Regions from separate parts of the Lichenicola cladoniae genome, predicted to be linked through region 2. Evidence: predicted binding sites of a transcription regulator. Region 2 holds the regulator's gene; each other region holds the start of a gene.
What was found. Region 2 encodes LexA, which represses DNA repair genes until DNA is damaged. Its sites were predicted from a motif close to TGTTCTANNTANGTTC; they were not measured.

Region 1: a site for LexA is predicted at 2,044-2,059, ahead of uvrA (excinuclease ABC subunit UvrA). Genes of this name have one in related genera too.
Region 3: a site for LexA is predicted at 1,505-1,520, ahead of dinB (DNA polymerase IV). Genes of this name have one in related genera too.

The regions. Positions count from the first base shown of each region.
Region 1 is NZ_CP053708.1:2,209,462-2,213,262, reverse strand. Features, by position in the region: gene gyrA (DNA gyrase subunit A) at 1-1,041, opposite strand, end outside; gene ssb (single-stranded DNA-binding protein) at 1,350-1,925, opposite strand; gene uvrA (excinuclease ABC subunit UvrA) at 2,092-3,801, shown strand, end outside.
Region 2 is NZ_CP053708.1:2,080,985-2,084,785, reverse strand. Features, by position in the region: gene HN018_RS09645 (FtsB family cell division protein) at 129-455, shown strand; gene rpmG (50S ribosomal protein L33) at 550-717, opposite strand; gene HN018_RS09635 (molybdopterin molybdotransferase MoeA) at 953-2,182, shown strand; gene lexA (transcriptional repressor LexA) at 2,309-3,082, shown strand; gene bioD (dethiobiotin synthase) at 3,021-3,801, opposite strand, start outside.
Region 3 is NZ_CP053708.1:4,767,897-4,771,697, reverse strand. Features, by position in the region: gene HN018_RS21680 (YceI family protein) at 1-769, opposite strand, end outside; gene HN018_RS21675 (hypothetical protein) at 931-1,215, opposite strand; gene dinB (DNA polymerase IV) at 1,570-2,688, shown strand; gene HN018_RS21665 (ABC transporter substrate-binding protein) at 2,765-3,796, shown strand.

The DNA of each region.
Region 1 (3,801 bases), 130 kb from region 2:
CAGCGCATCCTTCAGCCCCATCAGCTGCGGCTGGCCGTTGTTCAGCGCCAGCATGTTCACCCCGAACGAGGTCTGCAGCTGGGTGAAGCGATAGAGCTGGTTCAGCACCACTTCCGGCGTGGCGTCGCGCTTGATCTCGATGACCAGCCGCATGCCGGAGCGGTCGCTCTCGTCGCGTATGTCGGAGATGCCCTCGATCTGCTTCGCACGCACCAGCTCGGCGATACGCTCCTGCAGCGTAGACTTGTTCACCTGGTACGGGATCTCGTTGATCACGATCGCCTTGCGATCGCGCCTGATATCCTCGATCTCGGCCCGCGCACGGATCAGTATCGAGCCGCGGCCGGTCTCGAATGCCGAGCGAATGCCGGACCGGCCGAGAATGATGCCGCCGGTCGGGAAGTCGGGACCCGGTACGATCTTCATGAGGTCGTCGAGCGACATGTCCGGCTCGGCGATCAAGGCCAGCGTGGCATCGATGATCTCGCCCGGATTATGGGACGGGATGTTGGTCGCCATGCCCACGGCGATGCCGGACGCGCCGTTGATCAGCAGGTTCGGATAGGCGGCTGGAAGAACCTTGGGCTCCTCCTCGCTCTCGTCGTAGTTCGGCTGGAAATCGACCGTATCGCGGTCGATGTCGTCGAGCAGGAACATCGCCGCCTTGGCGATCCGGGCCTCGGTGTAGCGCATCGCCGCCGGGCTATCGCCGTCGACCGAGCCGAAATTGCCCTGCCCGTCGATCAGCTTGACCCGCATCGACCAGGATTGCGCCATGCGCACCATGGCATCGTAGATCGAGCTGTCGCCGTGCGGATGATACTTACCCATCACGTCGCCGACGGCGCGTGCGGACTTGCGATACGGCTTGTCGGGCGTGAACCCGCTTTCGCGCATGCCGTACAGGATGCGGCGATGCACCGGCTTGAGCCCATCGCGCACATCGGGAAGCGCACGGCTGACGATGACCGACATCGCATAGGCGAGGTAGGAGGTCTGCATCTCCTCCTCGATGGTGATCGGCACCATCCCCGGCACCATGCCACCACCGCCGGCCAGGCCGGGCGGATCGTTCGGAGGATCCATCATGGTCGGGCCGACATTGGACTCGTCCAGCTCGGACTGGTCCGTTTCAGGCAGATTCGGCGGCACCGGTGGTTCGGGTCTATCGCTCAATTGGGATCCGTCAGTCAGAAGCCGACGCGGCGATTGCCGGGCGCGAAGTGCGTCGGCAAACCGGTCTGGCACGCGGGGTCATGGCGACGCTGCAGGGGCCGCGTCGCGTCTCAAACTCTAGCATGCGCGCGGCTGACACGGAACTGCGGCCACCGTCAGGCAGCCGCGTCGCCTCAGAACGGAATTTCGTCGTCCAGGTCGTTGCCGGACGGCTCCCAACCGCCGCCGGCACCGCCGCCGCCCTGGCCACCGCCACCGGCCGGAGCCGGCGTGCCGCCCGGGCTTCGGCCACCGCGCGGACCGCTCGCCGGCCGCGAACCGCCGCCATAGCTGCTTCCGCCGCCACCACCGCCGCCGCCACCATAACCGCTATCGCCACCGCCGCTTTCGTCGCCCCGCCCCGAATCGAGCATCGTCAGGTCGCCACGGAACCGGCTCAGCACGACTTCGGTGGTGTATTTCTCGACGCCGGACTGGTCGGTCCATTTCCGGGTCTGCAACGCACCCTCGACGTAGACCTTCTTGCCCTTTTTCAGGAACCGTTCCGCAACGTCGGCCAGGCGCTCGTTGAACACCACGACACGGTGCCACTCGGTCTGTTCCTTGCGTTCGCCGGATGCCTTGTCGTTCCACGTCTCGCTGGTCGCCAGCGTGAAGGTCACGATCTTGGTGCCGTTCTGTGCGTTCCGGACCTCGGGATCTTTCCCGAGATTCCCAACGAGGATCACCTTGTTGACGCTGCCCGCCATCGCAACTTCCTGTCTTTCCGAGGGCCGGGCCACTTGAGCGGTCCGGCGCGTTCCCACGCTGTCTGATCCGTGGGTCAGAGATCGTCTGTCTACCCGCCGGACTATCCGAGCGGAACAAGAACATAGTATGAACGAGGAGAGCGATTTGGCAAAGAGGAGTGCTCCGATGGCGGTGGCCGACGGTTCCAGCAACGACCGTTCCGGTCATCATCCGTCCCGCAACGCCGCGATCCGGGTACGCGGCGCGCGTGAGCACAACCTCAAGAACATCGACGTCGACATCCCGCGCGACCAGCTGACGGTCATCACCGGCTTGTCCGGCTCGGGCAAGTCATCCCTCGCCTTCGACACCATCTATGCCGAGGGCCAGCGCCGCTACGTCGAGAGCCTGTCGGCCTATGCGCGCCAGTTCCTGGAGCTGATGGGCAAGCCGGATGTCGATTCGATCGAGGGCCTGTCGCCGGCGATCTCGATCGAGCAGAAGACCACCAGCCGCAATCCGCGCTCCACCGTCGGCACCATCACCGAGGTGCACGACTACATGCGCCTGCTCTGGGCGCGTGCCGGTATTCCCTACTCCCCCGCCACAGGCCTGCCGATCGAAGCGCAGACGGTCAGCCAGATGGTCGATCGCGTGATGGCGATGCCGGACGGCACGCGGCTGATGCTGCTGGCGCCGATCATCAAGGATCGCAAGGGCGAGTATCGCAAGGAGCTGGCCGACCTCGCCCGCAAAGGGTTCACCCGCGCCAAGGTCGACGGCACCCTCTACGAAATCGCCGACGTTCCGAACCTGAACCGCAAGCTCAAGCACACGGTCGAGGCCGTGGTCGATCGGGTCGTGGTCAAGGAAGGCATCGAGAGCCGGCTGGCCGACAGCTTCGAGCAGGCGCTCGGACTGGCCGACGGCGTGGTCTATGCCGAGGAAGTCGCCAAGACCGGCAAGGACGATGCGACCGAGCCCGTCCGCACCGTATTCTCGTCCCGCTTCGCCTGCCCGGTCAGCGGCTTCACGCTTGAGGAGATCGAGCCCCGGCTGTTCAGCTTCAACGCACCCCAGGGCGCCTGCCCGGCCTGCGACGGCATCGGCATCGAGAGCTTCTTCGACCCGCATTTGGTGGTGCCGGACGAGACGCTGAGCTTGAATGGCGGCGCCGTCGCACCCTGGAACGGCAGCCAGAGCCCGTATTACATCCAGACGCTGCAGAGCCTGATGCGTCATTTCAAGAGCTCGATGACCGTCACCTGGGAAGGCCTTACCGAGCCGGTGCGCGACGCCGTCCTGCACGGCACCGAGGAGAGCGTCGAGTTCACCTACAAGGACGACAAGCGCTCGTACAAGGTGAACAAGGCGTTCGAGGGCGTCATCAAGAACCTTCAGCGCCGCTACACCGAAACCGACAGCGCCTGGGTCCGCGAGGAAATGTCGCGCTACCAGTCCGAGAAGCCGTGCCATGTCTGCAACGGCGCCCGCCTCCGCCCCGAGGCGCTTTCGGTCAAGATCGCCGGCCACACCATCGCCGATGCGTCCGAGCTGCCGATCCGCCGTGCGCTGGAATGGTTCGCCACCGTCGAGGCGACGCTCACCCCGCAGCGCGCCGAGATCGCCCGCCGCATCCTGCGCGAGATCCTGGACCGGCTGCGCTTCCTCGATGATGTCGGCCTGGACTACCTCACCCTCTCCCGTGGCTCGGCCACCCTGTCCGGTGGCGAGAGCCAGCGGATCCGGCTCGCCAGCCAGATCGGCTCCGGCCTGACCGGCGTGCTCTACGTGCTGGACGAGCCGTCGATCGGGCTGCACCAGCGCGACAACGAGCGTCTGCTCGGCACGCTCGACCGGCTCAAGCGCCTCGGCAACACCCTGATCGTGGTCGAG
Region 2 (3,801 bases):
CCGCCCTTCCCGTCATAGACCTCTTGCAATCGACCACCCGGCCGTGGCGACATAGGCTACTGAACTGATAGCACCGCTTGCCGCCAATGCGCCCATCGTCGGGGCTGGTGTGCCTGGAGAAAGACCTGATGAGCTTCGGACGTGCTGTGAAGCGCAAGGTCAGGGCGACGCTGCCGCCGCTGCTGTTCCTGTCCCTGGTCGGGTATTTCGGATGGAACGCCACCCAGGGCGACCATGGCCTGCGCACCTATCGCGCCCAGCTCCAGTTGCTGCAGCAGGCGAACGAGTCGCAGGCAGCTGCGCAATACGAGCGGGCAGCGTGGACCCAGCGGGTATCCGGCCTGCGCGACAAGGGCCTGGACGCGGATACGCTGGATGAGCGCGCGCGCGCGATGCTCAATCTGGCGGAGCCGAACGACATTGTCGTTCCCTACGGCTCCAACAAGCTCTACTAGCCCACCATACGAGCTTCATACGACAAGCGCGGCCGGATAACCGGCCGCGCTTACAAGGCTCGAAGCTGACGCGTCGTGGACGCGAGTCGCGAAGCTACTTAATTTTAGCTTCGCGGAATGCGACATGCTTGCGCGCAACCGGGTCATACTTCTTGAGCTCGAGCTTGCCGGTCTGGGCACGCGCGTTCTTCTTGGTCACGTAGAAATAGCCAGTGTCCGCGCTCGACACGAGCTTGATCTGGATGGTGTTCGACTTCGCCATGGGATCCTCAGCCTCTGCCTGCCGCCGTCGCGGCCGCGCCCGATCCAGACTCCGGAAACGGAGCCGTCAGGGTCACTGGTCGCAGCAGTGGTTCAAGGGGCCGGAAAATGCTCATCAAGGCGGCCCAGGTCAAGCCCTAAGGTCGGGCGGGCAGCTACCCTGCCTGTGAGAAGACACAGTAGAAGGGGGCGGATAAGGCTTCGACCGGCAGCTTTCCCGGAAGGATTCGAGCGCGATGTTGAGTGTCGACGAGGCAAGACGCCGGATCCTCGAAGATTTGCGCCCTTTGCCGGCCGAGATCGTTTCGATCCTGGACGCCTGGGGACGGGTCGCCGCGGCTCCGTTACTGGCTCGGCTCAACAACCCGCCGAACGACATTTCGGCGATGGATGGTTATGCGGTCCGTAGTGCCGATACCGTCCCGGGCTCGTTCCTGAGCCTGACTGGCGAGGCCCCGGCAGGACATCCGTTTGCGGGAACCGTCGGCCCTGGCGAGTGCGTCAGGCTGTTTACCGGCAGCGTCATGCCAGACGGTGCGGATTGCGTGCTGATCCAGGAGAATGCCGAGCGCCGGGAGCAGCAGGTCGAGGTCCGGGAGGCGGTGACGCCGGCGCGTCACATTCGCCGCCAGGGACAGGATTTTTTGGTTGGCGACGTGCTGGTTCCCGCCGGGCGGCGCCTCGGTGCCCGAGATGTCGGCGTTGCCGCCGCCGGAAACCATGCCTGGGCCACGGTGCATCGGCGGCCGCGAATCGCACTGCTGGCTACCGGCGACGAGCTGGCGCTGCCCGGCGAGCCGATCCCCCCCGGCGGTGTCACCAACTCGAACACGCCGATGCTGGCGGCCCTGGTCCGTGCTGCGGGCGGCGATCCGGTGCTGCTGCCGCTGGTCAGGGATGATGCCGACGCGATAGCCCGCGCGACCGATGGGCTGGCCGGCATGGACATGCTGGTGACGATCGGGGGCGCCAGCGTCGGCGATTACGACCTGGTGCAGACCGCGCTCGCCACGCGTGGGCTCCAGGTCGATTTCTGGAAGATCGCGATGCGGCCCGGCAAGCCGTTGATGCATGGTCATATCGGGGCGGGAGATACACGGATCCCGGTGCTGGGACTGCCCGGGAACCCGGTATCGGCGCTTGTGTGCAGCCTGCTGTTCCTGATCCCGGCCCTGCAGGCGCTGTCGGGTGAGACCGTCTTCGATCCGGCCGGCGGCCTGGAACGCGAGCATGCCAGCCTGGCCACGCCGCTCGAGGCGAACGATCAACGGGCGGACCATCTGCGGGCGTCGCTGACCAGGGCCGCCAACGGCGCGTTCGTCGTGACACCGTTTTCTCGCCAGGACTCCGGCATGCTCCGCCGGCTGGCCGATTGCGAGGCGCTGATCCTGCGCGCACCACATGCACCGGCTGCGGCTGCCGGAACTGACGTCGAGATCCTGCGGCTCGACCGACTTGGCATCTAATGCATTGACCTAACACACTTGACCTGTGTGGAAGAACCAACCTAGAACGGTTGGAGTTGCCGCTTTGTTCTATGCGCTCGCGAACTGGTGCGGGACGGGGCATGCATGGCGGACGGAGACACCACGATGCTCACGCGCAAGCAGCACGAGTTGCTCGGCTTCATCGACCGGCACCTCAAGGAGACCGGGTTCTCGCCGAGCTTCGACGAGATGAAGGACGCGCTCAACCTGAAATCCAAATCCGGAATCCACCGGCTGATTTCGGCGCTCGAGGAGCGCGGTTTCCTGAGCCGGCGGCACCATCGGGCCCGCGCACTGGAAGTGCTTCGCCTGCCCGAAACAGGCGGCCGGGACGGGATCACGGTGTTCCTGCCGGAGCAGGACCTGACTGGACTTGCGCTTGACGCTGGCGGTGCGGTGCCGGCTCCGCTCGAGGAGCAGCCGGGCTTTGCGCCCAACGTCATCAAGGGCGATTTCAGCCAGAGGCTTCCCGGAGTGCGAGCGGCGCCAGGAGTGGGTGCAGTCCAGCTTCCACTCTATGGACGGATCGCGGCCGGACTGCCGATCGAGGCCCTCCGTGATACCGGGATGCATGTCGAAGTGCCGCTGGCGTTGATCGGCAGCGGCGAGCACTACGCCCTCGAAGTTGCCGGTGACTCGATGATCGAAGCAGGCATTCTGGACGGCGACACCGTCATCATCCGCCGGTCCGACAGCGCCGATAACGGCCAGATCGTCGTGGCCTTGATCGACGACGCTGAGGTGACATTGAAGCGGCTCCGCCAGCGCGGCAATGCGGTGGCGCTGGAGCCGGCGAATGCCCGGTACGAGACCCGTATCATTCCGTCCGACCGCGTCCGGGTTCAGGGCCGGTTGGTCGGGCTTCTGCGGCGCTATTAAATCCGGCTGCCGGCATGAGCCTGGACAGGCGGCCAATCGCCTCCGCGTCCAGGTGATCCTGTAGCGGGATCTCGGCGAGGATCCTGATCCCGCCATGGCGTTCGAGGGCGCTGCGGTTGCCGGGTGAAACCGGACCGTTGAGAACGACGCCGGCGATGGCGATGCCCCGGTGCCGAAGCGCCGCGATGCTCAGCAGCGTGTGGTTGATCGTCCCAAGCGTGCTCCGGGCGACCAGCACCACCGGAAGGCCGAACAGAGCAATCAGGTCGATCATCAAGAGCCCGCCCCCGACCGGCACCATCACTCCCCCTGCCCCTTCGACCACCAGCGGCCTCGTCCCGGCTTGTTCCGGCAGGTCGAGCCGGGTCGGGTCGAACACCACGTGCGCGACGGCAGCCGCGTCCTCGGGCGACAGGGCGGCGCCAAGCGCCAGTGCGGGCGGATGCAGACGCGCCTGATCGATCCCGGTCAGCCTAGCCACCGTTTCGCTATCGCCGGGTTCCTCGTCGAGCCCGGTCTGCATCGGTTTCCAGTAGTCGGCGTCCCAGGCTTTAACCAGGCAGGCCGCCACCAGCGTCTTGCCTACTCCGGTGTCGGTCCCGGTCACGAATACGCCGCGCCGAGGGGCTTGCAGGATGGTGCCGTAGGCGACCCAATAGGAGGCGGTGCTCGCGTGGTCGGCCTCGAAACGGCGCAGCACGCGCCGCATCGAGCCTGGC
Region 3 (3,801 bases), 2.1 Mb from region 2:
CGGTCTTGTCGACGACCCAGTTCGAGGCCGCCTGTTGGCTCGGGGCCGGAGCCGGCACCGAGCGTGCGACGACCGGCGACGGGCTGGAGTAGCCGGCCAGCACGAGCGCGATCGCGCCGAGACCGGCACCGACCGCGGCAACGAAGCCTATGCGCCGGCCGGGGCCTGGATCGGCGTCCCTGGAACCCGGAAGCATTCGCGGCAAGACCGGTGTGCCCCGATCGAACTGGTGCTTCAACGCACCGCCGACATGCAGCGCGATCAGCGCCACGGCACTCCAGGCAAGCCAGTAATGCGTTCCGTCGGCCAGGGCGCCGACCTGGTGACGCCGAGGCAGCGGCAGCCCGTGAACCCCGGGAAAGTACGGCCAGGGTATGAAGCGATAGAGCAGCGTGGGAATGTTCTCGGCACTGGTCGATACCAGGATCCAGCCGCTTAGCGGCATCAGGATCATGAAGCCGTAGAAGATCCAGTGGGTGGCATGCGCCGCGAACGCCTCACCGGGATGCAGGTCGTGCCGCAGCGATGGCGGTCGGTGCGCAAGACGCCAGACCAGGCGGAGAACACTGAGCAGCAGCACCGTGACGCCGAACGACTTGTGGACCTGGAATATCTGGAACTTCGTCAGGCCATGCATGTGGCCCATCCTCCATCCCAGCAGCAGGTTGAGAAGAATCAGGATCGCGATGGTCCAGTGGAGGAACAGTGCGACCCCGGAATATCTGCGCGCATCAGCGTTCGTTGTTAATTCGATCCGGTGCATATCCATCGCTGCTGCTCGCCTTTGAAGAAGAGAGGCGCCGACGGAGCCCAGGTCCGATTACCTTCCGGCGCCTCGCAACCGATGGGAAGAGCAACGCCGGAATTCCATCGTTTCAGTTCGACGGCTCTCCCGGGCCGCATCTTCCAGTCCGTGGTTCCAGCAGACCATCAGCCCGTATCGCTTAGTCCCGTGGTCATCTGCGCGGACGTTGCGTGATCACCCCTGTCGTCGAGCGCGCGAGCCCGGATGCGACCGCGTTCCTGCAGGGGTAGCTCGAGCCAGCGATAGGTGAGGTCGGCGGCGGTCAGGGTGGCGAGCGCTGCGATCATGAAACCCAGCGGCACGTAGGTTTCGCCGCCCGGCCCGGTACGCCGCATGACGTCGATCACGGTGAACCAGATCGGGATGTGGCACATATAGATCGAACAGGATCGCGCACCGATCCACAGCATCGACCGTCGGAGGCCCGGTTGGAGTCGAAACCAGCCCCTGCTGCTGACTGGCCGCTAACACCAGCAGGAAAGCCGCCCGATTGGTGACCGCCCAGGCCAGCGGGCGCAAATCGATCAGAATGAGCGGGAGTTGGCCCGGTGCCGACGGTCGAGGGTGTCGGCGTGCGGGATGTGCATGGTCCTTACCCACTCTGCCCCCTGGTGGCGCGTTACATCTCTTGCATCTCGACGCTTGGCTCGCTTGCATCTCGACCTTTGGCTCGCTTGCATCTCGACGCCCGGCGCTGGGGAACGTAAAGTGAACGGGATGGTTCGAACAGGCGCGTCGATGTCATTGACCCGGGATGCCAGGCCATGCCTGCCGATCAGGCGGTAACGCCAAGCCTGCGGCGGATCATCCATGTGGACATGGATGCCTTCTACGCGTCGGTCGAGCAGCGGGACGACCCGTCGTTGCGCGGCAAGCCACTGGCCGTGGGCGGTTCGCGCGAGCGCGGCGTGGTGGCGGCCGCAAGCTACGAGGCGCGCCGTTTCGGGGTGCGCTCGGCCATGGCGTCGGTCACGGCACGACGGCAATGTCCCGAGCTGATCTTCGTGAAGCCGCGCTTCGACGTCTATCGCGAGGTATCGTTGCAGATCCGCGGGATCTTCGCCGATTACACGCCCCTGATCCAGCCATTGTCGCTGGACGAAGCCTACCTCGACGTCACCCAGCCACTGCGCGATCTCGGATCGGCCACGGCGATCGCCGAGGAAATCCGGGCGCGTATCCGCGAGCAGACCGGACTCACCGCCTCGGCCGGGGTCTCCTACAACAAGTTCCTGGCCAAGCTGGCCTCCGACCACCGCAAGCCAGACGGACTGTTCGTCATCACGCCGCGATACGGTCCGAGCTTCGTCGAGACGCTGAAGGTCAGCCAGTTCCACGGGGTCGGGCCGGTGACGGCGGCCAAGATGGAGCGGCTCGGCATCCAGACCGGGATGGACCTGCGCGGCTGCACGATCGACTTCCTGGTCCGGCATTTCGGCAAGTCGGGGCCGCACTACCACGCCATCGCACGCGGCCAGGACGAGCGGCCGGTGGTGGCGGACCGCCTGCGCAAGTCGATCGGCGCGGAACAGACGTTCGAGCGCGACATCACCGGGTGGGACGAGGCGCTGGCCGCAATCCAGCCGGCGATCGACAAGGTTTGGGCCACCTACGACAAGGGCGGCCGGGGTGCACGGACGATCACCCTGAAGGTGAAATTTTCCGACTTCCGGCTCATGACCCGCGCAGCCTCGGGCAGCCGGCCCGTCGGCACGCGGAGCGAGCTTGCCATCGCCGCCGAAGGCCTGTTGCGGGCCGCGTTTCCGTTCGAGAAGAGCGTGCGGCTGCTGGGCGTCAGCATGTCCCGCTTCGAGGACGAACAGGCCGAGCAGACGGTCGGTGGCGAGGATCTGTTCAGCATCGTCGATCGCCCCGGTTCCTGACGCATTCGGGGCGAGCTGCTTTGACCACACACCGGTTCGATTGTACGATCCCACATCAATAATCGGGGATATCACGATGCGGATACGCTATTTGAGAGGCAGTTGCCTGTGCGCTGCGATCATTGGCGTGTCCAGCTTCGGAGCCCTCCTGTCGAACCCTGCCCAGGCCGCCGACCCGATCCGGATCGGCTATATTCCGGTGCTGGGCTCGTCTGCCCTGTTCGTGCTCGACGGCGAAGGCTGGGCAAAGCCGGCCGGGCTCACGCTGAAGCTGATCAGGTTCCAGGCCGGAACCCAGGCGATCCAGGCGCTGGCTGCGGGCCAGATCGACGCTTATGTCGCCGGTGTGCTGCCCTTGCTGGTCGCCCGGTCGCACGGGATCGACGTCAAGGTGGTTGCAGCCGGCGCGGTCGAGGAACTCGAGGTCGCCGCGCGCGGAAAACTCGCCACCGTCGCCCCCGCGGGCACCGGCCTGTCGAAGCGATTCGCCGCCTTCACCAAGGCGACCGGCCGCAAGCCGAAAATCGCCGCCCAGCCGGTGGGGTCGGTTCCGGACACGCTGCTGCGCTACTGGATGCAGGATCGCAATCACCTCGATCCGAAATCCGCCGACATCATCGGCATCGATATCGACGCGGCACAACAGGCGCTGCTGTCCGGCGCGGTCGATGCCGCCATCCTGCGCGAGCCTGCACTGACCGTCGTGCGGCACCGGTTGCCGGACGTGCAGCTCCTGGCGCACGGCAGCGACCTGATGCCGGACCAGCCCGGCTCGGTGCTGGCAATTGTTCGCCCCGATGCCCCGGATCGCGGTGCCTGGAAGGACAAGCTGGTCGGGCTGTTCGTGCGCGCGACCGACCTGATCAAGAGCAAGCCTGCGGAAGCGGCACCGTTTATCCTCACGGTCCTCGGCGGCGGCATCCTGAGCCAGTCGGTGATCGAGGAGGCGCTTGCGTCGCCGGACACGAAATTCATTTCCGACCCGGCGCGGCTCATGACGCCGGTCAAGGCGCTGCAGGATTTCGAGGTGGCGAACGGCACACTCAAGGAGGCTGTTCCGGTGGCATCGCTGTTCGACCTCGGCCCCTACAGCCGCATCACCCACTGACCGTC